Regions from separate parts of the Kitasatospora sp. NPDC101157 genome, predicted to be linked through region 2. Evidence: predicted binding sites of a transcription regulator. Region 2 holds the regulator's gene; the other holds the start of a gene.
What was found. The regulator HrcA, encoded in region 2, represses chaperone genes, less so after heat shock. The targets are predictions, from matches to a motif close to TTNGCACTCNGNNNNNCNGAGTGCNAA.
Positions count from the first base shown of each region.

Region 1: a site for HrcA is predicted at 4,619-4,645, ahead of groES (co-chaperone GroES). Genes of this name have one in related genera too.

Region 1 covers NZ_JBIWPL010000001.1:615,462-626,396, forward strand. The annotation lists gene rimI (ribosomal protein S18-alanine N-acetyltransferase) at 1-365, shown strand, start outside; gene tsaD (tRNA (adenosine(37)-N6)-threonylcarbamoyltransferase complex transferase subunit TsaD) at 358-1,449, shown strand; gene ACIRVF_RS02865 (hypothetical protein) at 1,446-1,706, shown strand; gene ACIRVF_RS02870 (polysaccharide deacetylase family protein) at 1,785-2,702, shown strand; gene ACIRVF_RS02875 (methyltransferase domain-containing protein) at 2,678-3,874, opposite strand; gene ACIRVF_RS02880 (hypothetical protein) at 3,892-4,206, opposite strand; gene ACIRVF_RS02885 (hypothetical protein) at 4,203-4,538, opposite strand; gene groES (co-chaperone GroES) at 4,787-5,092, shown strand; gene groL (chaperonin GroEL) at 5,225-6,853, shown strand; gene ACIRVF_RS02900 (LysR family transcriptional regulator) at 6,994-7,992, shown strand; gene ACIRVF_RS02905 (WhiB family transcriptional regulator) at 8,090-8,416, opposite strand; gene ACIRVF_RS02910 (response regulator transcription factor) at 8,980-9,591, shown strand; gene shbA (RNA polymerase sigma factor ShbA) at 9,927-10,643, shown strand; gene guaB (IMP dehydrogenase) at 10,924-10,935, shown strand, end outside.
Region 2 covers NZ_JBIWPL010000004.1:429,051-439,985, forward strand. The annotation lists gene dnaJ (molecular chaperone DnaJ) at 1-1,033, opposite strand, end outside; gene hrcA (heat-inducible transcriptional repressor HrcA) at 1,107-2,141, opposite strand; gene htpX (zinc metalloprotease HtpX) at 2,409-3,329, shown strand; gene ACIRVF_RS11835 (hypothetical protein) at 3,362-3,946, shown strand; gene ACIRVF_RS11840 (DUF3097 domain-containing protein) at 3,971-4,804, shown strand; gene ACIRVF_RS11845 (Uma2 family endonuclease) at 4,795-5,352, opposite strand; gene hemW (radical SAM family heme chaperone HemW) at 5,394-6,623, opposite strand; gene ACIRVF_RS11855 (AMP-dependent synthetase/ligase) at 6,680-8,617, opposite strand; gene ACIRVF_RS11860 (ABC transporter ATP-binding protein) at 8,929-10,662, shown strand; gene ACIRVF_RS11865 (ABC transporter ATP-binding protein) at 10,785-10,935, shown strand, end outside.

The DNA.
Region 1 (10,935 bases), on a different contig from region 2:
ACTCGGTCGCCACCGCCGCGGACGGCACGATCGTCGGCTACGCCGGTCTGATGACCGTCGCCGGCGAGGGAGACGTCCAGACCATCGCGGTCGACGAGCGCCACCAGGGCGCCGGCCTCGGCACGGCGCTGCTCACCGACCTGATCCACGAGGCCGCCCGCCGGGGCTGCGCCGACCTGCTGCTGGAGGTGCGGGTGGACAACCAGCGCGCCCAGCGGCTGTACGAGCGCCACGGCTTCGAACCGGTGGGCATCCGGCGCGGCTACTACCAGCCCGCCGACATCGACGCGCTGGTGATGCGCCTCGAACACCCCAGCACCGACAGCACCGACCCGAAGGACATTGAGGACACCCCCCATGGCTGACGAACCGCTCGTCCTCGGCATCGAGACCTCCTGCGACGAGACCGGCGTCGGCATCGTGCGCGGCACCACGCTGCTGGCCGACGCGGTCGCCTCCAGCGTCAACGACCACGCCCGCTTCGGCGGCGTCGTCCCGGAGATCGCCAGCCGCGCCCACCTGGAGGCGATGGTCCCGACCATCCAGCGCGCCCTGGACACCGCCGGGGTCAAGGCCGGCGACCTGGACGGCATCGCCGTCACCGCCGGCCCCGGCCTGGCGGGTGCGCTGCTGGTCGGCGTCAGCGCGGCCAAGGCGTACGCCTGGGCGCTGGACAAGCCGCTGTACGGGGTCAACCACCTCGCCTCGCACATCTGCGTCGACCAGCTGGAGCACGGCCGGCTGCCCTCGCCCACGATGGCCCTGCTGGTCTCCGGCGGGCACTCCTCGCTGCTGCTCAGCGAGGACATCACCACGGACGTCCGTCCGCTCGGCGCGACCATCGACGACGCGGCCGGCGAGGCCTTCGACAAGGTCGCCCGGGTGCTCGGCCTGGGCTTCCCGGGCGGCCCGATCGTCGACCGGACGGCCCGCGAGGGCGACCCGAAGGCGATCAACTTCCCGCGCGGCCTGACCGGGAAGAACGACCCCGAGTACGACTTCTCCTTCTCCGGCCTGAAGACCGCCGTGGCCCGCTGGGTGGAGGCCAAGCGCCGGGCCGGCGAGGAGGTGCCGATCGCGGACGTCGCGGCCTCCTTCCAGGAGGCGGTCACCGACGTGCTCACCCGCAAGGCCGTCAAGGCGTGCAAGGACAACGGCGTCGACCACCTGATGATCGGCGGCGGCGTCGCGGCCAACTCCCGGCTGCGCGAGATGGCCCAGCAGCGCTGCGACCGGGCCGGCATCCGGCTGCGGGTGCCCCGGCCGGGCCTGTGCACCGACAACGGCGCGATGGTGGCGGCGCTGGGCTCCGAGATGGTGTGGCGGGACCGCGCCCCCTCCGCCTTCGACCTGTCGGCGGACTCCTCGTTGCCCGTCACCGACGTCCACGTGCCGCACACCCATGTCCACGGTCAGGCCTACGACGCCCTCGGCGGGGGCGCCGCGTGACCGTCGCCGCGATGTGGGAGGCCCGCGCGGCGGACGGCCGGGCGGCCGAACTCGCCGCCTGGCTGCGGGAGTCCGCGCTGCCCGCGCTGCGCGGCGCGGCCGGGCTGACCCGGACCGAGCTGTTCTCCGCGCCCGGCGAGCGGGTCCTGCTGATCACCTGGTGGGAGGGCGTACCCGCGCCGGTCGCCGACCCGCCGGCCGAGCTGTTGGGCCGCCCGGTGCACCGCTGGTCCTTCACCAGCGAGTACGTCGAGTAGGTCGTGCTCGGGAACCGCGCGACGGCCGCTACCGTGCATAGCTGAGAGAAAGCTGGACGGGACCGGGAGCGCGGTGCGGTGAACAGGGACGGGCGGAGCAGGACCAGGACCAGGGCGTACGCGGCGGGGGCGCTGGCGCTGCTGGCCTTCACCACCGCCTGCGGCGACAACGGGGGCGGCACCGCCGCACCGGCCGGGACCGGGGCCGCGTCGGCGGCGCCCCAGCCGTCCGGCGGTGGCGGCGCGCCGAGCGCCGCGGCCACCACGCCCGGCGCGGCACCGGCCGAGGGCGACGCCGCGGCCTGGGCGAAGTGGAACCTCAAGCCGCTGGCCCCGGCCCCCGCGCCGCCCGCCGACAAGCCCATCAAGCTCGAACGCACCGGCACCGTACCGGTGTTCAGCGACGTGAAGACCACCGACAAGGTCGTCTTCATCACCATCGACGACGGTGCCGAAAAGGACCCGAAGTTCGTCGAGATGCTGACCGACCTCAAGGTGCCGATCACGATGTTCCTGACCAAGGACATCGTCAAGAACGACTACGGCTACTTCAAGCCGCTCCAGGCCCTCGGCAACCACATCCAGAACCACACCGTCACCCACCCGGTGATGAGCAAGCTTCCGCCGGACAAGCAGAAGTCCGAGATCTGCGAGGACCAGGCCGCGCTCACCCAGCAGTACGGCACCGCCCCGCTGCTGTTCCGCCCGCCGTTCGGCGACGGCGCCAACACCCCGACGCTCAACACCTCGGTGCAGCAGTGCGGTCCGCGCGCGATCGTGCTCTGGCGCGAGTCGATGCAGATCCACGACATGCAGTACCAGGCGGGCGACAAGAAGCTGAAGCCCGGCGACATCATCCTGGCGCACTTCCGCGGCCCCAAGGAGCTCAAGGGCGCCACGATGACCCAGATGTTCGCGGACCTGCTGGCCCGGATCCAGGAGCAGGGCTTCTCGGTGGCCCGGCTGGACGACTACATCCAGCCGCCGGCCTCCTGAGGCGTCCTCACCGGCTGTCCCAGCATCATCAGCGGCCCGTTGTCGGTGCGGCTGAGGATCACCGTGACGGTGTTCGGCCCGGAGGGCTTGAGCTGACGGCGCAGCTCCTCCGGGGTGATCGCCATCCCGCGCTTCTTGATCACCACCGTGCCGACCCCGCGCTCGCGCAGCAGCGCCTTCAGCTTCTTGATGTGGAAGGGCAGCACGTCGGTGAGCTCGAAGGCGTGCGCGTACGGGGTGGCGACCAGCCGGTCCGAGGTCAGGTAGGCGATCTTCGGATCGATCAGCCGGCCGCCGACCTGCTCGGCCACCTCGGCCACCAGGTGGGCCCGGATCACCGCGCCGTCCGGCTCGTACAGGTACCGCCCGACCGGGCCGGCCGGGGGGTCGGGAAGATCGCCGCCGGTCAGGCTGGCGGCCTGCGGCAGCAGCGTTGCGCGGTGCGGGCGGTCCGCCCCGGTGCCGAACCAGAGCACCGCCTCCTTGACGTCCCCGTGGTCGGACACCCACTCGGCCTCGGCGTCCGCGGGAACGGCCTCGTGAGGGATGCCCGGGGCGACCTTCAGGGCGCCGATCGGGGTCCGCCGTCCGGCCTCGATGGCCCAGGAGAGCGGCGGGGCGTACGCCTCCGGGTCGAACACCCGGCCGCGCGAGGTGCGCCGGGCCGGGTCGGTGAACACCGCGTCGTAGCCGGTCACGTCCACCTCGGCGACGTCCGCGCAGACCACCTCGACCAGGTCGGCCACGCCCAGCGCGGCGGCGTTGGCCGCGGTGGCGGCGCAGGCCGCCGGATCCCTGTCGACGGCCAGCACCTCGATCCCGGCCCGGGCCAGCGCCAGCACGTCGCCGCCGATGCCGCAGCACAGGTCCGCCAGCCGCCGTACGCCCAACCCGGCGAAGCGGCGCGCCCGCCACTCGGCCACGCTGCGCCGGGTGGACTGCTCGACGCCGTTGGGCGTGAAGTACATCAGGTCGGCGTCCGCCCCGAACTTCGCCCGCGCCCGCTGCCGCAGCCGCGCCTGGCCGAACGCCGCCGACACCAGCTCCGCCGGGTGCTCCCGCCGCAGCCGGGTGGCCAGCGCCAGCTCCTCCTCGGGGGCGAACTCGCGCAGCTCGGCGAGCAGGGCCTGGCCCTGGGGGGTCAGCAGGGGCTGGAGGTTCTCGGTGTCCACGAGCTCATTCTCGCCGGTCAGTCGATCAGCCAGAGCAGCAACGCCAGGGCGGGCGGCGTCGCCAGGGCGGCGACCGGCGTGATCCGGTACCCGAGCCGTCGGCTGCCCCACGCCGACCATCCGCCCAGCCCGGCCGGGACCGCGAAGACGAGGGCCAGCGCCGTGTCGGCGGCGGCCGTCGAGTGGTCGGGGTGGCCCCACATGTAGATGCCGGTCACCAGCGCCACCAGGACGGCCGCCACCACCAGCGACACCATCGCCACCACGGCCACCAGCAGGTCCACCGCCCAGGGCAACCGCGGACGCGCAGGAGCGTCCTCGGCCGGGCTCACCGCCACAGGATGCCCGAGGAGAGGACCGCCGGGACCAGGAAGGGCGAGAGCGCGGCGGTGACCGTCAGGAACTGGTAGCCGGACCGCCGGCTGCGCACGGCCACGACGACGCTCGCCACGAGGGCGGCCACCGGGGCGGCGATCATCCCGATACCCAGGAAGGCCCAGATGCGCCCGTCCCCGTCGTCCCCGGAGCCGGCACCGCTGCCGAGGCAGACGGTGAGGTAGAAGACGGCGAACGGGAGCACGACGCCGAGCAGGGGCACTGCCAGCAGGGCGAGGGCCACGTCCTTGAGCCGGGACGGGCCGACGCGCAGCGGAATCGATGTCATGTCAGGAGTCTTGCCGCGGGCCCGCGCCCCGCACATGAGTACGGCTACTCATCCGCGACCCGAGTCCGCCGGGCGCGCCGTTGGCACTCTGGTTGACTGAGTGCTAACGGCAGCCTATGGTCGTCCTTGGCACTCCCCAGTGGGGGAGTGCTAACGCGAAGACGTGTGTCTGACCCCCGCGACGGCAGGCCCGCAGGTTCGCCCCTACCCGTTAGAAAACCCCGTAATCTCCGAAGGGGAGCTCGGACGTGACCACCAGCAGCAAGGTTGCCATCAAGCCGCTCGAGGACCGCATCGTGGTCCAGCCGCTCGACGCCGAGACCACCACGGCCTCCGGCCTGGTTATCCCGGACACCGCCAAGGAGAAGCCCCAGGAGGGCGTCGTCCTGGCCGTCGGCCCGGGCCGCTTCGAGGACGGCCAGCGTCTGCCGCTCGACGTCGCCGTCGGTGACATCGTCCTGTACTCGAAGTACGGCGGCACCGAGGTGAAGTACCAGGGCGAGGAGTACCTCGTCCTCTCGGCTCGCGACGTTCTCGCCATCATCGAGAAGTAACAGCACCGAGAAGTAAGACGTTCCGACCCGCCCCGGATCCGTGTCCCAAGTGACAGGGGCCCGGGGCGTGGTTGTTGGTTCACGTAGTTCGGCGGCCGGTCGGCCGGCCGCAGCCCCGAGGGAATAGGGAACATGGCGAAGATCCTGCAGTTCGACGAGGACGCCCGCCGCTCGCTGGAGCGCGGTGTCAACAAGCTGGCCGACACCGTCAAGGTGACCATCGGCCCCAAGGGCCGCAACGTCGTCATCGACAAGAAGTTCGGCGCCCCGACCATCACCAACGACGGTGTCACCATCGCCCGTGAGGTCGAGCTGGACGACCCGTACGAGAACCTTGGCGCGCAGCTCGTCAAGGAGGTCGCCACCAAGACCAACGACGTCGCGGGTGACGGCACCACCACCGCCACCGTGCTGGCCCAGGCCCTGGTCAACGAGGGTCTGCGCAACGTCGCCGCCGGTGCCGGCCCGGCCGCCCTGAAGAAGGGCATCGACAAGGCCGTCGCCGCCGTCTCCGAGCACCTGCTGTCCGTCGCCCGCGAGATCGAGGGCAAGGACGACGTCGCCGCCGTCGCGTCCCTCTCCGCGCAGGACGCCCAGGTCGGCGAGCTGATCGCCGAGGCGATCGACAAGGTCGGCAAGGACGGTGTCATCACCGTCGAGGAGTCGAACACCTTCGGCGTGGAGCTGGACTTCACCGAGGGCATGCAGTTCGACAAGGGCTACCTGTCGCCGTACTTCGTCACCGACGCGGAGCGTCAGGAAGCGGTCCTGGAGGACCCGTACATCCTGATCAACCAGGGCAAGATCTCCTCCATCCAGGAGCTGCTGCCGCTGCTGGAGAAGATCCTGCAGAGCGGTGCCTCGAAGCCGCTGCTGATCATCGCCGAGGACGTCGACGGCGAGGCGCTGTCGACCCTGGTCGTGAACAAGATCCGCGGCACCTTCAACGCCGTCGCCGTCAAGGCCCCGGGCTTCGGCGACCGCCGCAAGGCGATCCTCGGCGACCTGGCCGTCCTGACCGGCGGCACGGTCATCTCCGAGGAGGTCGGCCTCAAGCTCGACCAGGCCGGTCTGGACGTGCTGGGCACCGCCCGCCGCGTGACCATCACCAAGGACGACACCACCATCGTCGACGGTGCCGGTGACTCCGAGGCCGTGGCCGGCCGCGTCGCCCAGATCAAGGGCGAGATCGCCGCGACCGACTCCGACTGGGACCGCGAGAAGCTGCAGGAGCGCCTGGCCAAGCTGGCCGGCGGCGTCTGCGTCATCAAGGTCGGCGCCGCCACCGAGGTGGAGCTGAAGGAGCGCAAGCACCGCCTGGAGGACGCCATCTCGGCGACCCGCGCCGCGGTCGAGGAGGGCATCGTCGCCGGTGGTGGCGCCTCCCTGGTCCACGCCGCCAAGGTGCTGAACGACGGCCTGGGCCTGTCGGGTGACGAGGCCACCGGTGTCGCCGTGGTCCGCAAGGCGCTGCACGAGCCGCTGCGCTGGATCGCCCAGAACGCCGGCCTGGAGGGCTACGTCATCACCTCCAAGGTCTCCGAGCTGGAGATCGGCCAGGGCTACAACGCCGCCACCGGCGAGTACGGCGACCTGGTGAAGGCCGGCGTCATCGACCCGGTCAAGGTCACCCGCTCCGCCCTGGAGAACGCCGCCTCGATCGCCTCCCTGCTCCTCACCACCGAGACCCTCGTGGTGGAGAAGAAGGAGGAGGAGGCCGAGGCCGGTCACTCCCACGGCGGCCACGGCCACTCGCACTGACGCCGAACGCCTGACCGGAGGCCCGGTCCGCAACCCCGCGAGGGGCAGCGGGCCGGGCCTCCGGTCGTGCGGGGCGGTGCTCCAGGCTTCAACTATCAGTAGAATTTTGCAGAATGCAAAGATTGCCTTATAACTGAGGCATGATCGAGGCCCGCCATCTGCGCGTCCTGCGTGCCGTCGCCCGCACCGGCTCCTTCTCCGCCGCCGCCCGCGAGCTGGGGTGTACGCAGCCTGCCATCAGCCAGCAGATGAAGGCCCTGGAGAAGTCGGTGGACACCCCGCTGGTGGTCCGCTCGGGCCGTGGGATGCAGCTCAGCGAGGCCGGGCGGGTCCTGCTCAAGCATGCCACCGGAATCCTGGCCGGGCTCTCGGCCGCCGAGGAGGAGGTCGCCGCGATCGCCGGGCTGCGGGCCGGGCGGGTGCGGCTGGTCTCCTTCCCGACCGCGAGTTCCACCCTGGTGCCGCCCGCGGTCGCCCGCCTGCGGGACAGCCATCCGGGGGTGCGCGTGTCGCTGGTCGAGGCCGAGCCGCCGGAGTCGCTGGCGATGCTGCGCGGCGGCGAGTGCGAGATCGCCCTGGCCTTCCGCTACCCGCAGTCCGACGGTGCGGCCGCGGCGCCCGGGCCCGCGCACGGCTCGCCGCGGGAGGCGCGGGCCGAGGCGAACCTGGAGGCGCAGCAGCTGTCGGCCGGTACCGACTGGTCCGACCTGGTGGTGACCCCGCTGCTGGACGACCCGCTGGTGGGCCTGCTGCCGGCCGGCCACCCGCTGGCCGGGCGGGGCGGTCCGGTGGGGCTGGCCGAACTGGCGGGGGAGCAGTGGATCGCCGGCTGCCCGCAGTGCCGGGGGCACCTGGTGGAGCTGTGCGCGGGGGCCGGCTTCGAGCCCCGGATCGACTTCGCGACCGACGACTACCCGGCGGTGGTCGGCCTGGTGGCGGCCGGGCTCGGGGTGGCGGTGCTGCCCCGGCTGGCCCTGCAGTCGGTGCGTCCTGACGGCGTGTCGACGGTGCCGGTGCGGACGGCCTCCGGGGTGCCGGCGGTGCGCCAGGTGGTGGCGCTGACCCTGCCCGACCTGGCCGAGGTCCCGGCCGTCGCGCTGATGCGGGAGCGGCTGGCGGGTGCGGCGGCCGACCGCTGACGGTCGGTGGCGGGGGCCCCGGCGCCCCCGAACGGCGCGGCAGCGGCCTGAGGCGCCGCGAAGAAACGTTTCTCCACGGCGCACCGCGGATGCGGGTCTAGCGGTGCGCGACCGCCGGCGGGGCCAGCGGGACCTCCACCAGGCGGTGCCGCGAGCGGCCCAGCATCTCCTCGCGTTCGTCCTCCGTCATCCCGCCCCAGACGCCGTACGGCTCACGGACCGCCAGGGCGTGCGCGGCGCACTCCGCGATCACCGGGCAGCGCATGCACACCTCCTTGGCGCTGGCCTCGCGCGAACTGCGCGCCGCCCCGCGTTCGCCCTCGGGGTGGAAGAAGAGCGAGCTGTCCACGCCGCGGCAGGCTGCCGAGAGCTGCCAGTCCCAGAGGTCCGCGTTGGGACCGGGGAGGCGGGAGAAATCTGCCATGGCTCATTCCCTTCAGAGGCGGTCGGCGGCAGCCGGGCTCTTCGGCGGGCTGCTGCCGAGCGGTGCCCGGCGGGGCGTCCCGCGCTGGTGTGGACACCTGGAAATATGACTTAAGGCAACTCCATGGACAAGTCACCCACACCCGGGCACAACAGTCAATGACCATAGGAAAGCTATAAAAACGGGCAAAGTGGGCAAGGGTTTTCGTTGGGCCCGGGCGTGGCAATCGGGTGGCCCGGGGGGCGCGCGACACGCCGCACCGGTGTGCGGGTCGTACGCCGACCGCGCGCGAGCTGCGCAAAAGTGCGGCGTGTGCACCGCGCTGCGGCTGATCGGTAATGGGTTGGCCACGTACAGTGGTGGAGACGGCCTGAGGGCCGTAACTCATTCGAGTGACGGTCGTTGGAAGTGCGGAGGCGGTTAGCGGGCGCCGGACGTCGGGAACGATCGCGGGCAAGTCGGGGCGATCAGTACGAAGTCTGTCGCCGATCGGCCGTGTCGGAGAGGTTCGTACCAGCCAGGAGGCTCAACGTGACGCGGATCAGCTGCGGAGGACGACGGTCATGACTTCCGTTCTCGTTTGCGACGATTCCCCGCTCGCCCGCGAGGCGCTTCGCCGCGCCGTCGCGACCGTACCCGGTGTGGACCGGGTCACCACCGCGACGAACGGGGAGGAGGTCCTCCGCCGCTGGGTGGCCGACCGCTCCGATCTCGTCCTGATGGACGTCCGGATGCCCGGCCTCGGCGGGGTCGAGACGGTCCGGCGGCTGCTGTCCGCCGACCCGGGCGCCCGGATCATCATGCTCACCGTCGCCGAGGACCTCGACGGCGTCGCGCTCGCGGTGGCCGCGGGCGCCCGCGGGTACCTGCACAAGGACGCCTCGCGCGCCGAACTGCGGGCCACCGTCACCCAGGCGCTCGCCGACCCGACGTGGCGGCTCGCCCCGCGCCGGCTGCGCAGCCCCGACATGGGCGCGGCGCCGACCCTGACGGCACGTGAGATCCAGGTGCTGGAGGGCATGAGCCACGGACGCAGCAACGCCGAGATCGGGCGCGAGCTGTTCCTGTCCGAGGACACCGTGAAGACCCACGCCCGACGGCTGTTCAAGAAGCTCGGGGCCTCCGACCGCGCCCACGCGGTGGCGCTGGGTTTCCGCTGGGGCCTGGTCCGCTGACCACCGGCGCCGCCGTCGGCCGCGGCGCGCCGCCGTCGAATTCCGGAGCGGGGGCCGCACAGGCGTGTGACGTTACGGTCCCGAGGTTGCACCATGGAGGAGTGGAGCACCTCGGGGACCAGCGGACAGGCACTGCGGCGAACCACACAGCCGCAGGACACTCGGCGGACGGCGCGACGGACGGGACCACCCAGGGCGGCGGGGCGGGAGGCGGCACGGTGCAGGAGGGGCCGGTGGTGCGCGGCACGCCGTACGGCGCCGCAGCGCATAACGTTCCGGTGCACAACTCCGGACGCGGTGCCGCGTTTTCCCGGTCGACCAGGCACCATGGACCGATGCGCGACGATGTCGCCGGTGTGGCCGGCCAGGCGGACCCGGGGGAGGCCGAGCCCTCCGACCCGGGCCACGATCCGTCGTACGCGGAATCCGGCGGCCCCGCTGCCGAGGTCGGTCCGGGACGCCCCCCGGTGCTCGGCACGGGAGGCTCGCCCCTGGTCGGCGAACTGGTCGCGGCCGCCGTGCGCGGCGAGGGCCCGGCCATCGACGCGCTGCTCGCCTACGTCCACCCGCTCGCGCTGCGGTACTGCCGCGCCAAGCTGGTCCGGCTGCCCGGCGGGGCCCGGCACCACGTCGACGACGTGGCCCAGGAGGTCTGCGTCGCCGTGCTGTGCGCGCTGCCCCGGTACAAGGACCAGGGGCGGCCGTTCGAGGCCTTCGTCTACGGCATCGCCGCCCACAAGATCGCCGACCTGCAGAGGGCCGCGATGCGCGGCCCCGGCTCGACCGTGGTGCCGCAGGACGACCTGCCGGAGGTCCCGGACGAGGCGCTCGGCCCGGAGGAGCAGGCGCTGCTCAGCAGTGATGCGGCCTGGGCCAAGGAACTGCTCTCCAACCTGCCGGCCCGTCAGCGCGAACTGGTGCTGCTGCGGGTGGCCGCCGGACTGTCGGCGGAGGAGACCGGCGAGGTGCTCGGGATGTCGCCGGGGGCCGTCCGGGTGGCCCAGCACCGGGCGCTCAGCCGGCTGCGGGCGCTCGCGGAGGAGTCCTCCTGACCCTCCGGGGCGGAGGGGCGCAGGCCGGCGCGGTTCCGGCGAGCGGAATGGGGGTGCGGGGGTCCTTGTTGTCAAGGGCACACGAGGGCACATTCGCGGTGCCAGTACCATGGGGTATCGGCGCCTGGGCAGGTTGCCAAAGTTTCGCGGGTGCGCAGGCGGTTCCTTTGGAGGTTCCTCCAAGTCACCCGGCTTTCGGCGGTCTGTGCGAGTGAGCGATCAACGCGCCCCTCCCTCTGGGCGCGAGCGGATTAGGCCGGCCACGGAAGGTACTCCCCAAATGTCTTACAAC
Region 2 (10,935 bases):
GCTCCTCCTGCTCGGCGTCGAGCTTGGTGGGCGTCTGCACCTCGACATGCACTATCAGGTCGCCGCGGCCGCCCCCGCGCAGGTGGGTGATGCCCCGGCCGTGCAGCGGGATCGACTGGCCGGACTGGGTGCCGGGCCGGATGTCGACCTCCTCCAGCCCGTCCAGGGTCTGCAGCGGCACCTGGGTGCCGAGCGCGGCCGCCGTCATCGGGATGGTGACGGTGCAGTGCAGGTCGTCCCCGCGCCGCTGGAAGACGCTGTGGGAGGTCTCGGCGATCTCGACGTACAGGTCGCCGGCCGGGCCGCCGCCGGGGCCGACCTCGCCCTCGCCGGCCAGCTGGATCCGGGTGCCGTTGTCCACACCGGCCGGGATCTTGACCGTCAGGGTGCGGCGGGCCCGCACCCGGCCGTCGCCGGCGCACTCGGGGCACGGGGTCGGCACGACGGTGCCGAAGCCCTGGCACTGCGGGCACGGACGGGAGGTCATGACCTGGCCCAGGAAGGACCGGGTGACCTGGGAGACCTCGCCCTTGCCGCGGCACATGTCGCAGGTCTGGGCGGAGGTGCCGGGGGCCGCGCCCTCGCCGTTGCAGGTGGTGCAGGTGACGGCGGTGTCGACCTGGAGTTCCTTGGTGGTGCCGAAGGCGGCCTCCTCCAGGGTGATCTCCAGCCGGATCATGGCGTCCTGGCCGCGGCGGGTGCGCGAGCGCGGGCCGCGCTGGCCGGCCGCGGCGCCGAAGAAGGCGTCCATGATGTCGGAGAAGCCGAAGCCCGCCGCGCCGGCGCCGAAGCCGCCCGCGCCACCGCCGCCGCCGGGAGACAGCGGGTCGCCGCCGAGGTCGTAGACCTGGCGCTTCTGCGGGTCGGAGAGCACCTCGTAGGCGGCGTTGATCTCCTTGAACCGCTCCTGCGTCTTCGGGTCCGGGTTGACGTCCGGGTGCAGTTCGCGTGCCAGGCGCCGGAACGCCTTCTTGATCTCGTCCTGCCCCGCATCCCGTCGGACGCCGAGTACCGCGTAGTAGTCCGTGGCCACCAAATGCTCCGCTTGTTCCGCCTGTAGTAGTGCGACTGGACACCGCCGCCGGACATCCGGCGACGGCTGTTTGCTACGACTCGGCCAGGATCTGGCCCACGTACCGTGCCACCGCTCGCACCGCCCCCATTGTGCCCGGGTAGTCCATCCGGGTCGGACCGATCACACCCAGTTTGGCCACGCTCTCGTCGCCCGAACCGTAGCCGACCGAAACGACCGAGGTGGAATTCAGCCCTTCGTACGCGTTCTCCCGCCCGATCCGGACCGTCATCGCGGCGTCCGTGGTCTCACCCAGGAGGCGGAGCAGGACGACCTGCTCCTCCAGTGCCTCCAGCACCGGCTGGATGGTGAGCGGGAAGTCGTGCCCGAAGCGGGTCAGGTTGGCCGTGCCGGCCAGCATGATCCGCTCCTCGTTCTGTTCGGCGAGCGCCTCGAACAGCGTCGCCAGGACCGTACTGACGGTAGGCCGGTCGGCCTGCTCGAAGGCCGCCGGCAGGTCCTCCAGCAGGCCCGGGACGTCCGGCAGCCGCTGGCCGGCCGCCCGCGCGTTGATCCGCGACCGCAGGTCCGCCAGCACCGTCTCGCCGACCGTGCCCGGGCAGTCGATCATCCGCTGCTCGACCCGGCCGGTGTTGGTGATCAGCACCAGCATCACCTTCGCCGGGGCCAGCGCCACCAGCTCGATGTGCCGGACGGTGGAGCGGGTGAGCGAGGGGTACTGCACCACGGCGACCTGCCGGGTCAGCTGGGCGAGCAGCCGCACCGTCCGTCTGACCACGTCGTCCAGGTCGACGGCGCCGTCCAGGAAGTGCCGGATCGCCCGGCGCTCCGGAGAGCTCATCGGCTTGATCTCGGCGAGCCTGTCGACGAACAGCCGGTAGCCCTTGTCGGTGGGGATGCGCCCGGCGCTGGTGTGCGGCTGGTGGATGTACCCCTCCTCCTCCAGCGCCGCCATGTCGTTGCGGACCGTGGCCGGGGACACTCCCAGGTTGTGCCGCTCCACCAGGGCCTTGGAGCCCACCGGCTCCTCGGTGCCCACGTAGTCCTGGACGATCGCGCGCAGCACGGCGAGCTTGCGGTCGTCCAGCTGGCGGACCTCACCGGCCATGGGGCACGCACCTCCGTCTTCGCACGTTGTCCGTCTGTGATGCTGTGAGCCGCTCCTCGGACGGCCCCGACCTTGGCACTCTGCACACGCGAGTGCCAAAACCGTACCTGCCAGTGTACGGCCCGGGTCCTACCGCAGGAACGGCCCGGCCGGGGTGATCCTGCCCGCAGTTCCGGACGGCCGCCACGACACTCCGCGTGCGCGGGTGGTGCCCCGGGGCCGTCCGGGTGGCAGCATCGGAAGCGACGGCGAACGGAGGAGCAGGAGATGTCGAGCTCGGGCCAGCACACCCGTTTCGCACCCGACCGCGGTCTGACCGGCCGCATGGTCGCGACGATGTTCGTGATCGGGCTGCTGTACGTCGGTTTCACGGGCCTGCTGATCGCGCTGCTGCGCGGGGCCTGGCCGCTGATCGTGCTGATCTCGGGCGGGCTGTTCGTGGCCCAGTTCTGGTTCAGCGACAAGATCACCGAGCGGGCCATGGGCGCCCGGCCGGTGACCGAGGAGCAGTTCCCCCAGCTGCACGGCACGATCGACCGGCTCTGCGCCCTGGCCGACATGCCCAAACCCCGCGTGGCGGTCGCCGACAACGACATGCCCAACGCTTTCGCCACCGGCCGCAACCCGCAGAACGCCGTGGTCTGCGTCACCACCGGCCTGCTGCGCCGGCTCGAACCGGAGGAGCTGGAGGGCGTCCTGGCGCACGAGCTGTCGCACGTCGCCCACCGGGACGTCGCGGTGATGACCATCGCCGGCTTCCTCGGGGTGCTCGCCGGGGCGATCACCCGGATCGCGATGTACGGCGGGTTCATCGGCGGCAACCGCAACAGCAACGACCAGAACGCGGCGATCGCGGCGCTGGTCATCCCGCTGGTGTCGATGGTCGTCTACGCCATCAGCTTCCTGCTCACCCGGCTGCTCTCCCGCTACCGTGAGCTGGCCGCCGACCGGGCCGCCGCCCAGCTCACCGGCCGGCCCAGCGCCCTGGCCTCCGCCCTCACCAAGGTGACCGGGCAGATCGCCGCCATCCCCACCGAGGACCTGCGCCGCTCCCAGCCCTACAACGCCTTCTACTTCGCCCCCGCGCTGAGCGCCCGGGAGACCGCCTCCCAGCTGTTCTCCACCCACCCGACGCTGGAGAAGCGACTGGCCCAGCTGGCGAAGATCTCCGAGCAGCTCGGCCGCTGACCCGTTCCGACCCCGCTCACGAAAGGACCGACGTGGGATTCCTGGACGCCCTGTTCGGCCGCACCAAGCCCGTGAAGCCCGACCTCGACCAGCTGTTCGGCGTGCCGTCCGCCGCGCTCACCCTGGAGGCCGGGGCCGGGTTCCTGCCCACCGGGCTCGGTTCGGTCTGCTTCGCGGCCGTCGAGGGCGCGGCCTTCGTCCAGGTGGAGCAGCAGGTCCGGGCGCTGCTGGACGCCGACACCGAGCGCGGCGGCGTCCCGGTGGAGGCCTCCAAGGACGGCTACGGCTACTCCTGGCTGCTCGCCCGGCACGCCCCCGAGGAACTGCCGGAGCTGGTGAACGACCTCCACGCGGTCAACAGCGAGCTGGAGGCCAACGGCTTCGGGCCGCAGCTGCTCTGCTCGCTGGTGGGCTTCCGCAACGGGGAGGGCCAGTCACTGGCCCTGGTCTACCTCTACAAGCGCGGCACCTTCTACCCCTTCGCCCCGATGCCCGGCGGCGGGGAGCGGCGCAACAGCCCGCTGGAGCTGCAGGTCAACGCGATGCTGGCGAACGACCTGCGGCTGGAGAAGGACCTCGGCCGCTGGTTCCCGGTCTGGGGCGCGCCGGGCCTCTGACGGTCCGTCCGTATAGTCGCCCCCATGCGCAGCCACCAGTACGGACCCGACCTCACCCCGCCGTGGAAGAAGCAGCAGCCGGCACCCGAGGTGCCCGCCGAGCGGGACCTGGTGGTCGAGGAGGCGGCCACCGGCTACTGCGGGGCGGTGGTGCGCTGCGAGAAGACCGCCGAGGGCTTCACCGTCACCCTGGAGGACCGCTTCGGCAAGCACCGGGTCTTCCCCATGGTGCCGCGCGGCTTCCTGCTGGAGGGCAGGGTCGTCACCCTGGTCCGCCCCGCCGCCCCGGCCCCCTCCCGCGGCCCGGGCCGTACGGCCTCCGGCTCCGTCGCCGTCCCCGGCGCCCGGGCCCGGGTCGCCCGGGAATCCCGGATCTACGTCGAGGGCCGGCACGACGCCGAGCTCGTCGAACGGGTCTGGGGCGACGACCTGCGCATCGAGGGCGTCGTCGTCGAGTACCTCCGGGGCATCGACGACCTCCCGGCGATCGTCGCCGACTTCGCCCCCGGCCCGGGACGGCGCCTGGGCGTCCTGGTCGACCACCTGCTCCCGGGGACGAAGGAGCACCGCATCGCCGCCCAGGTCACCGGCGAGAACGTGCTGGTCGTCGGCCACCCCTACATCGACATCTGGCAGGCCGTGAAACCGTCCAGTGTCGGCATCCCCGCCTGGCCCGCCGTCCCCCGCGGCGAGGACTGGAAGGAGGGCACCTGCCGCCGCCTCGGCTGGCCGGTGGACACCCCGGCCGCCTGGAAGCACATCCTCTCGAAGGTGAACAGCTACAAGGACCTGGAACCCGAACTCCTGGGCCGGGTCGAGGAACTGATCGACTTCACGGCCCTGCCGGGTCAGGAGTAGGTCCGGAACTCCGAGGTGTCCATGGTGATGTCGAGCAGGTCCACCCGAATCGGGTCACCGAATTTGGTGGTCCGTTCGGACCAGTACACCGGGAGCCCCGACGGGGTGTCGGTGGTCAGGTCCGTGAGGAGCACGCACACGCCCTTGAGCGGATCGACGATGAGGTACGCCGGAATACCACCCTGGGCGTACATCTCACGCTTGATCCGGTAGTCCCGGTGCACGCTGGTCTTGGAGACCACCTCGACCACGAGCGTCACCGCGGAGGCGGGCAGCAGACGGCCCGTCTCCGGGACGACACCACGCTCGAAGACGACCAGATCCGGTTGGGGTTCGCTGGCCTCACCGGAGATGATCAGGTCCTGGGTCTGGAGTGCCCGCCACCGGGCGTAGGGAGTCTGGTGCTGAATCGCGGAGACGATGAGGTTGTGGACCATGTCCGGCCCGGCCATCATCACGATTTCCCCCCTGATGAGTTCGGCCTTGACGCCTTCCGGCACCTCCAGGTTCTCGAAGATCCCGGTCATCCGATCATCGATGGCGGTCATCGCACGCTCCCTCCGACGGCTGACGCCCACGTTAACGAATGTCAGTCCACCAGGTCACGCACGACGGCGTCGGCCAGCAGCCTCCCCTGGAGGGTGAGGGCGGCGCGGCCCTGCTCGTAGGACTCCTCGGCGAGGAGGCCGTCGGCCAGGGCCTTGGCGGCGGCCTTGCGGCCCACGTCGGTCAGCAGGTCGAGCGGGACGCCCTCCACCAGGCGCAGCTCCAGCAGGATGCGCTCCACCCGGCGGTCCTCGTCGCCGAGGACCTCGCGGCCCTGGGCCGGGGTGCGGCCCTCCGCCAGGGCCCGGGCGTAGGCGGCGGGGTGCTTGGCGTTCCACCAGCGGACGCCGCCGACGTGGCTGTGGGCGCCGGGGCCGGCGCCCCACCAGTCGGCGCCGGTCCAGTACAGCTCGTTGTGGCGGCAGCGGCCCTCGGGGGTGGTGGCCCAGTTGGACACCTCGTACCAGGAGTAGCCGGCCGCGGCGAGGGCCTGCTCGGCGATGAGGTAGCGGTCGGCGTGCACGTCGTCGTCGATCATCGGCAGTTCGCCGCGCTTGACCCGGGCGGCCAGCTTGGTGCCCTCCTCGACGATCAGGGAGTACGCGGAGACGTGGTCCGGCCCGGCACCGATCGCGGCGTCCAGGGAGGCCCGCCAGTCGTCGTCGGACTCGCCGGGGGTGCCGTAGATCAGGTCGAGGTTGACGTGCTCGAAGCCGGCCGCGCGGGCCTCGGCCACGCAGGCCTCGGGGCGGCCCGGGGTGTGGTGGCGGTCGAGCAGCTGGAGGACGTGCGGGCGGGCGCTCTGCATGCCGAAGGAGATCCGGTTGTAGCCGCCCTCGCGCAGCTCGGCCAGGTACGCCGGGTCGACGGACTCCGGATTGGCCTCGGTGGTGACCTCGGCGTCCGGGGCGAGCCCGAACTCCTCGCGCAGCGCGGCGAGCATCTTCACCAGGTCGCGGGCCGGCAGCAGGGTGGGGGTGCCGCCGCCGAGGAACACCGTGCGCACCGGCAGGTCGACGTCGCCCAGCACCCTGCGGGCGAGCCGGATCTCGGCGACCACGTTGTCCGCGTAGGTCTCCTGCGAGGCGACCGCCCCGGAGGAGCGCAGCTCGGTGGCGGTGTAGGTGTTGAAGTCGCAGTAGCCGCAGCGGCTGGCGCAGTACGGCACGTGCAGGTAGAAGCCGAACGGCCGCCGGCCCAGCCCGGCGAGGGCGTCGGTGGGCAGGGAACCGTCGGACGGCACCGGTTCGCCGTCGGGGAGTGCGGAGGGCATGACCCCATTGTCCCGTACGGCCCGCGAACTCCGCGCGGACCGTACGGGAGCGGGGATCAGGCCTCGTTGGCGCCCGCGTACATGGCCGCCACGGCGTCCGCGTAGGTCCGCTCGACCACCGGGCGCTTGATCTTCAGGCTGGGGGTGAGCTCGCCGTGCTCGATGTCGAGGTCGCGCGGCAGCAGGTGGAACTTCTTGATCGTCTGCCAGCGCTGGAGGTCGCCGTTGACCCGCTTGACGAAGCCCTCGATCAGCTGGTGCACGGCCGGCTCGACGGCCAGTTCGGCGTAGCTCTTCCCGGCCAGGCCGTGCTCGGCGGCCCACGGCAGCAGCACCGACTCGTCCAGCCCGATCAGCGCGGTGCAGTAGTTGCGGCCGTTGCCGATCACCAGGATGTTGCTGACGAACGGGCAGACCGCCTTGAACTTGCCCTCGACCTCGCTGGGCGCCACGTACTTGCCGCCGGAGGTCTTGAACAGGTCCTTCTTGCGGTCGGTGATCCGCAGGAAGCCGTCGGGGCTCAGCTCGCCGATGTCCTCGGTGTGGAACCAGCCGTCCGGTTCCAGCACCTCGGCGGTCTTCTCCGGCAGGTCGTGGTAGCCGCGCATGACGCCGGGGCCGCGCAGCAGGATCTCGCCGTCCTCGGCGATCCGCACCTCGGTGCCGGGCAGCGGGCGGCCGACCGTGCCGATCCGCACATCCTCCTTGCGGTTGACGCAGGAGCCGGCGCTGGTCTCGCTCAGCCCGTAGCCCTCCAGGATCGGCACCCCGGCGCCGAGGAAGAAGTAGCCGATCTCGGGGGCGAGCGCGGCGCTGCCGGAGACGGCGCCGCGCAGCCGGCCGCCGAAGGCTGCCCGGATCTTCGCGTACACCAGCTTGTCGGCGAGCGCGTGCTGCAGCCGCAGGCCGAGCGGGGCGCTCTCGGTGCCGGTGGCGATCCGGCTCTCCTGGACCACCCGGGCGTACTCGCGGGCGACCTGGGCGGCCCACATGAAGATCTTGTACTTGGCGCCGCCCTCGGCCCGGGCCCGGCCGGCGATGCCGTTGTACACCTTCTCGAAGATGCGCGGCGCCGAGGCCATCACGGTGGGCCGGATGACCGGCAGGTTGTGGATGATCCGGTCGACCCGGCCGTCCACCGCCATCACGTGGCCGGTGGCGATCTGGCCGGAGATCAGCGTCTTGCCGAAGACGTGCGACAGCGGCAGCCACATGAACTGGACGTCGTCGGGGCCGAGCAGGCCGCTGGCCTCCTGGGCCCGGCCCTCGTACGCCCAGCAGTCGTGCACCAGGCGCACGCCCTTGGGGCGGCCGGTGGTGCCGGAGGTGTAGATGAGGGTGGCGAGCTGCTCCCGGTCGAGCGCGGCCACGGCCTTCTCGACGGCGTCCGGGTGCTGCTCCAGGTACTCGGCGCCGCGCCGTTCCAGCTCGGCCAGGGTGATCAGGTCGAGGCCGGCCGTCCGGAGGGCCTCCGGCTGGGGCGCCTCGGCGGGCGCGTCGAAGAGGATCACGGTGCGCAGCTCGGGCAGCTGGTCGATGTGGTCGACGGCCTTGGCCAGCTGGGCGACGTTCTCGGCGAACATGGCCCGGGAGCCGGAGTTGGAGAGGATGAAGGCCGTCTCGTCCGCGTTGGTGCTCGGGTAGATCGTGGTGATGGCCGCGCCCGCGCACATCGCGCCGAGGTCCGTGAGGATCCATTCGAGCCGGGTGGAGGCGGCCAGTGCGACCCGGTCCTCCGGCTGGATGCCGAGCGCCATCAGGCCGGCGGCCACCGCCTTGACCCGGACGGCGGTCTGCGCCCAGGTGAGCGAGCGCCACTGCTCGGCGCCCGGCGCGCCGTCCGCGGCCTGCTCGTCGACCGAGGCGGGGTAGCGGTAGGCCTCATGGTTCGGGGTGGCGGCGACGCGTTCCAGGAACAGGTGGGCGACGGAGGCGGGACGCCCGGCGACGATGTCGGCTTTGCCGGAGTCGATCAGGGACTGCGCGGAACTCAACGAGGACCTCCGGGGGCGGGTGGCCGTCTGAGGGATTGTCGCGGCGTCCGTGGGGGCGGCCGCCGGGCCCGTTAACGTGAGCGGTACCGGTCAGTAACAAGGGCGTAGTCAGCAGCCTAGGGGGAAACCGGTCATTCCGTAAGGGGGCGAATCCAGCTGGCACACCCCCGCGGGGCCGGTGCCCCACCCCGCGGCGGCAATGGCAAAGGCCCGGCAAACCTCAGCCGGACAGCCCCGGAATCGTCTGTCCGCCGCCACAGAACACCGAGAATTGGGGTGCGAACCCGACCGGCGACGACAAGAGTGGGCCAGTGCTGATCAGACTGCTCCGGGCGTACCTGCGCCCGTACTCCCGACCGATCACCATGCTGGTGATCCTCCAACTGGTATCCACGCTCGCGGCGCTCTACCTGCCGACACTCAACGCCGACATCATCGACAAGGGCGTGGTCAAGGGCGACACCGGCTACATCCTGCGCCTCGGCGCCGTCATGATCGGCGTCACCCTGGTGCAGGCGCTGTGCTCGATCGGCGCCGTCTACTTCGGCGCCCGCACCGCGATGGCCTTCGGCCGCGACGTCCGCGCCGCCGTCTTCGAGCGGGTGCAGAGCTTCTCCTCCCGCGAGGTCGGCCAGTTCGGAGCCCCCTCCCTGATCACCCGCACCACCAACGACGTCCAGCAGGTCCAGATGCTGGCCCTGATGAGCTTCACCCTCATGGTCGCCGCCCCGATCATGTGCGTCGGCGGCATCATCATGGCGCTCAACCAGGACGTCCCGCTCTCCGGACTCCTGCTCGCCGTCATCCCCGCGCTCGGCGTGGTCGTCGTCCTGCTGGTGCGCGCCCTGCGGCCGAAGTTCCGCAGCATGCAGGTGAAGATCGACACCGTGAACCGGGTCCTGCGCGAGCAGATCACCGGCATCCGGGTCATCCGCGCCTTCGTCAAGGACGGCCACGAGCAGGCCCGCTTCGCCGACGCCAACGAGGACCTCACCCGCACCGCCGGCCAGGTCGGCCGGCTGATGTCCGTCATGTTCCCGGCCGTGATGCTGGTCGTGAACGTCTCCAGCGTCGCCGTGCTCTGGTTCGGCGCCCACCGCATCGACAGCGGCGACATGGAGATCGGCGGGCTCACCGCCTTCCTCTCCTACCTGATGCAGATCCTGATGAGCGTCATGATGGCCACCTTCATGTTCATGATGGTGCCGCGCGCCGAGGTCTGCGCCGAACGCGTCCAGGAAGTCCTCGGCACCTCCTCCAGCGTCGTCCCGCCCGCCGCCCCCGTCACCGAGCTGCTGCGCCGCGGCCACCTCGAACTGCGCGACGTCGACTTCCGCTACCCCGGCGCCGAGGCCTCGGTGCTGCGCGGCATCGACCTCACCGCCCGCCCCGGCGAGACCACCGCCATCATCGGCTCCACCGGCAGCGGCAAGTCCACCCTGCTCGGCCTCGTCCCCCGGCTCTTCGACGCCACCTCCGGCCAGGTCCTGCTCGACGGCGTGGACGTGCGCGAACTCTCCGCCGACGCCATCGCCGACAGCATCGGCATCGTCCCGCAGAAGCCCTACCTGTTCACCGGCACCGTCGCCAGCAACCTCCGCTACGGGCGCCCCGACGCCACCGACGAGGAACTCTGGCACGCCCTGGAGATCGCCCAGGCCAAGGAGTTCGTCGAGAAGCTCGCCGAGGGCCTGGACGCCCCCATCGCCCAGGGCGGCAGCAACGTCTCCGGCGGCCAGCGCCAGCGCCTGGCCATCGCCCGGGCCCTCGTCCGCAGACCCGACGTCTACCTCTTCGACGACTCCTTCTCCGCGCTCGACTACGCCACCGACGCCAGGCTGCGCAAGGCCCTCGCCCGCGAGACCGCCGATGCCACCGTCCTGATCGTCGCCCAGCGCGTCTCCACCATCCGCGACGCCGACCGGATCATCGTCCTCGACGAGGGCGCCGTCGTCGGCACCGGCACCCACCACGAGCTGATGGCCGACAACCCGACGTACCGGGAGATCGTGCTCTCCCAGCTCACCGAGCAGGAGGCGGCGTGACCACCCCAGCAAAGCCCGCCGCGAGCCCCGACGGCAAGCCCGCCGGAAAGCCGCACGACCGGCTGCCCAGCGACTCCCAGGCCGCCGCCGCCCGCCGCGGACCGGCCGGACCGGGCCGCTTCATGGGCGGCCAGGGCGCCGAGAAGTCCATGGACTTCAAGGGCTCCGGCAAGCGCGTCCTCGGACTGCTGCGCCCCGAACGCAAACTGCTGATCGGCGTCTTGGTGCTCGGCGTCCTCGGCATCGGCTGCGCCGTCACCGGCCCCAAGATCC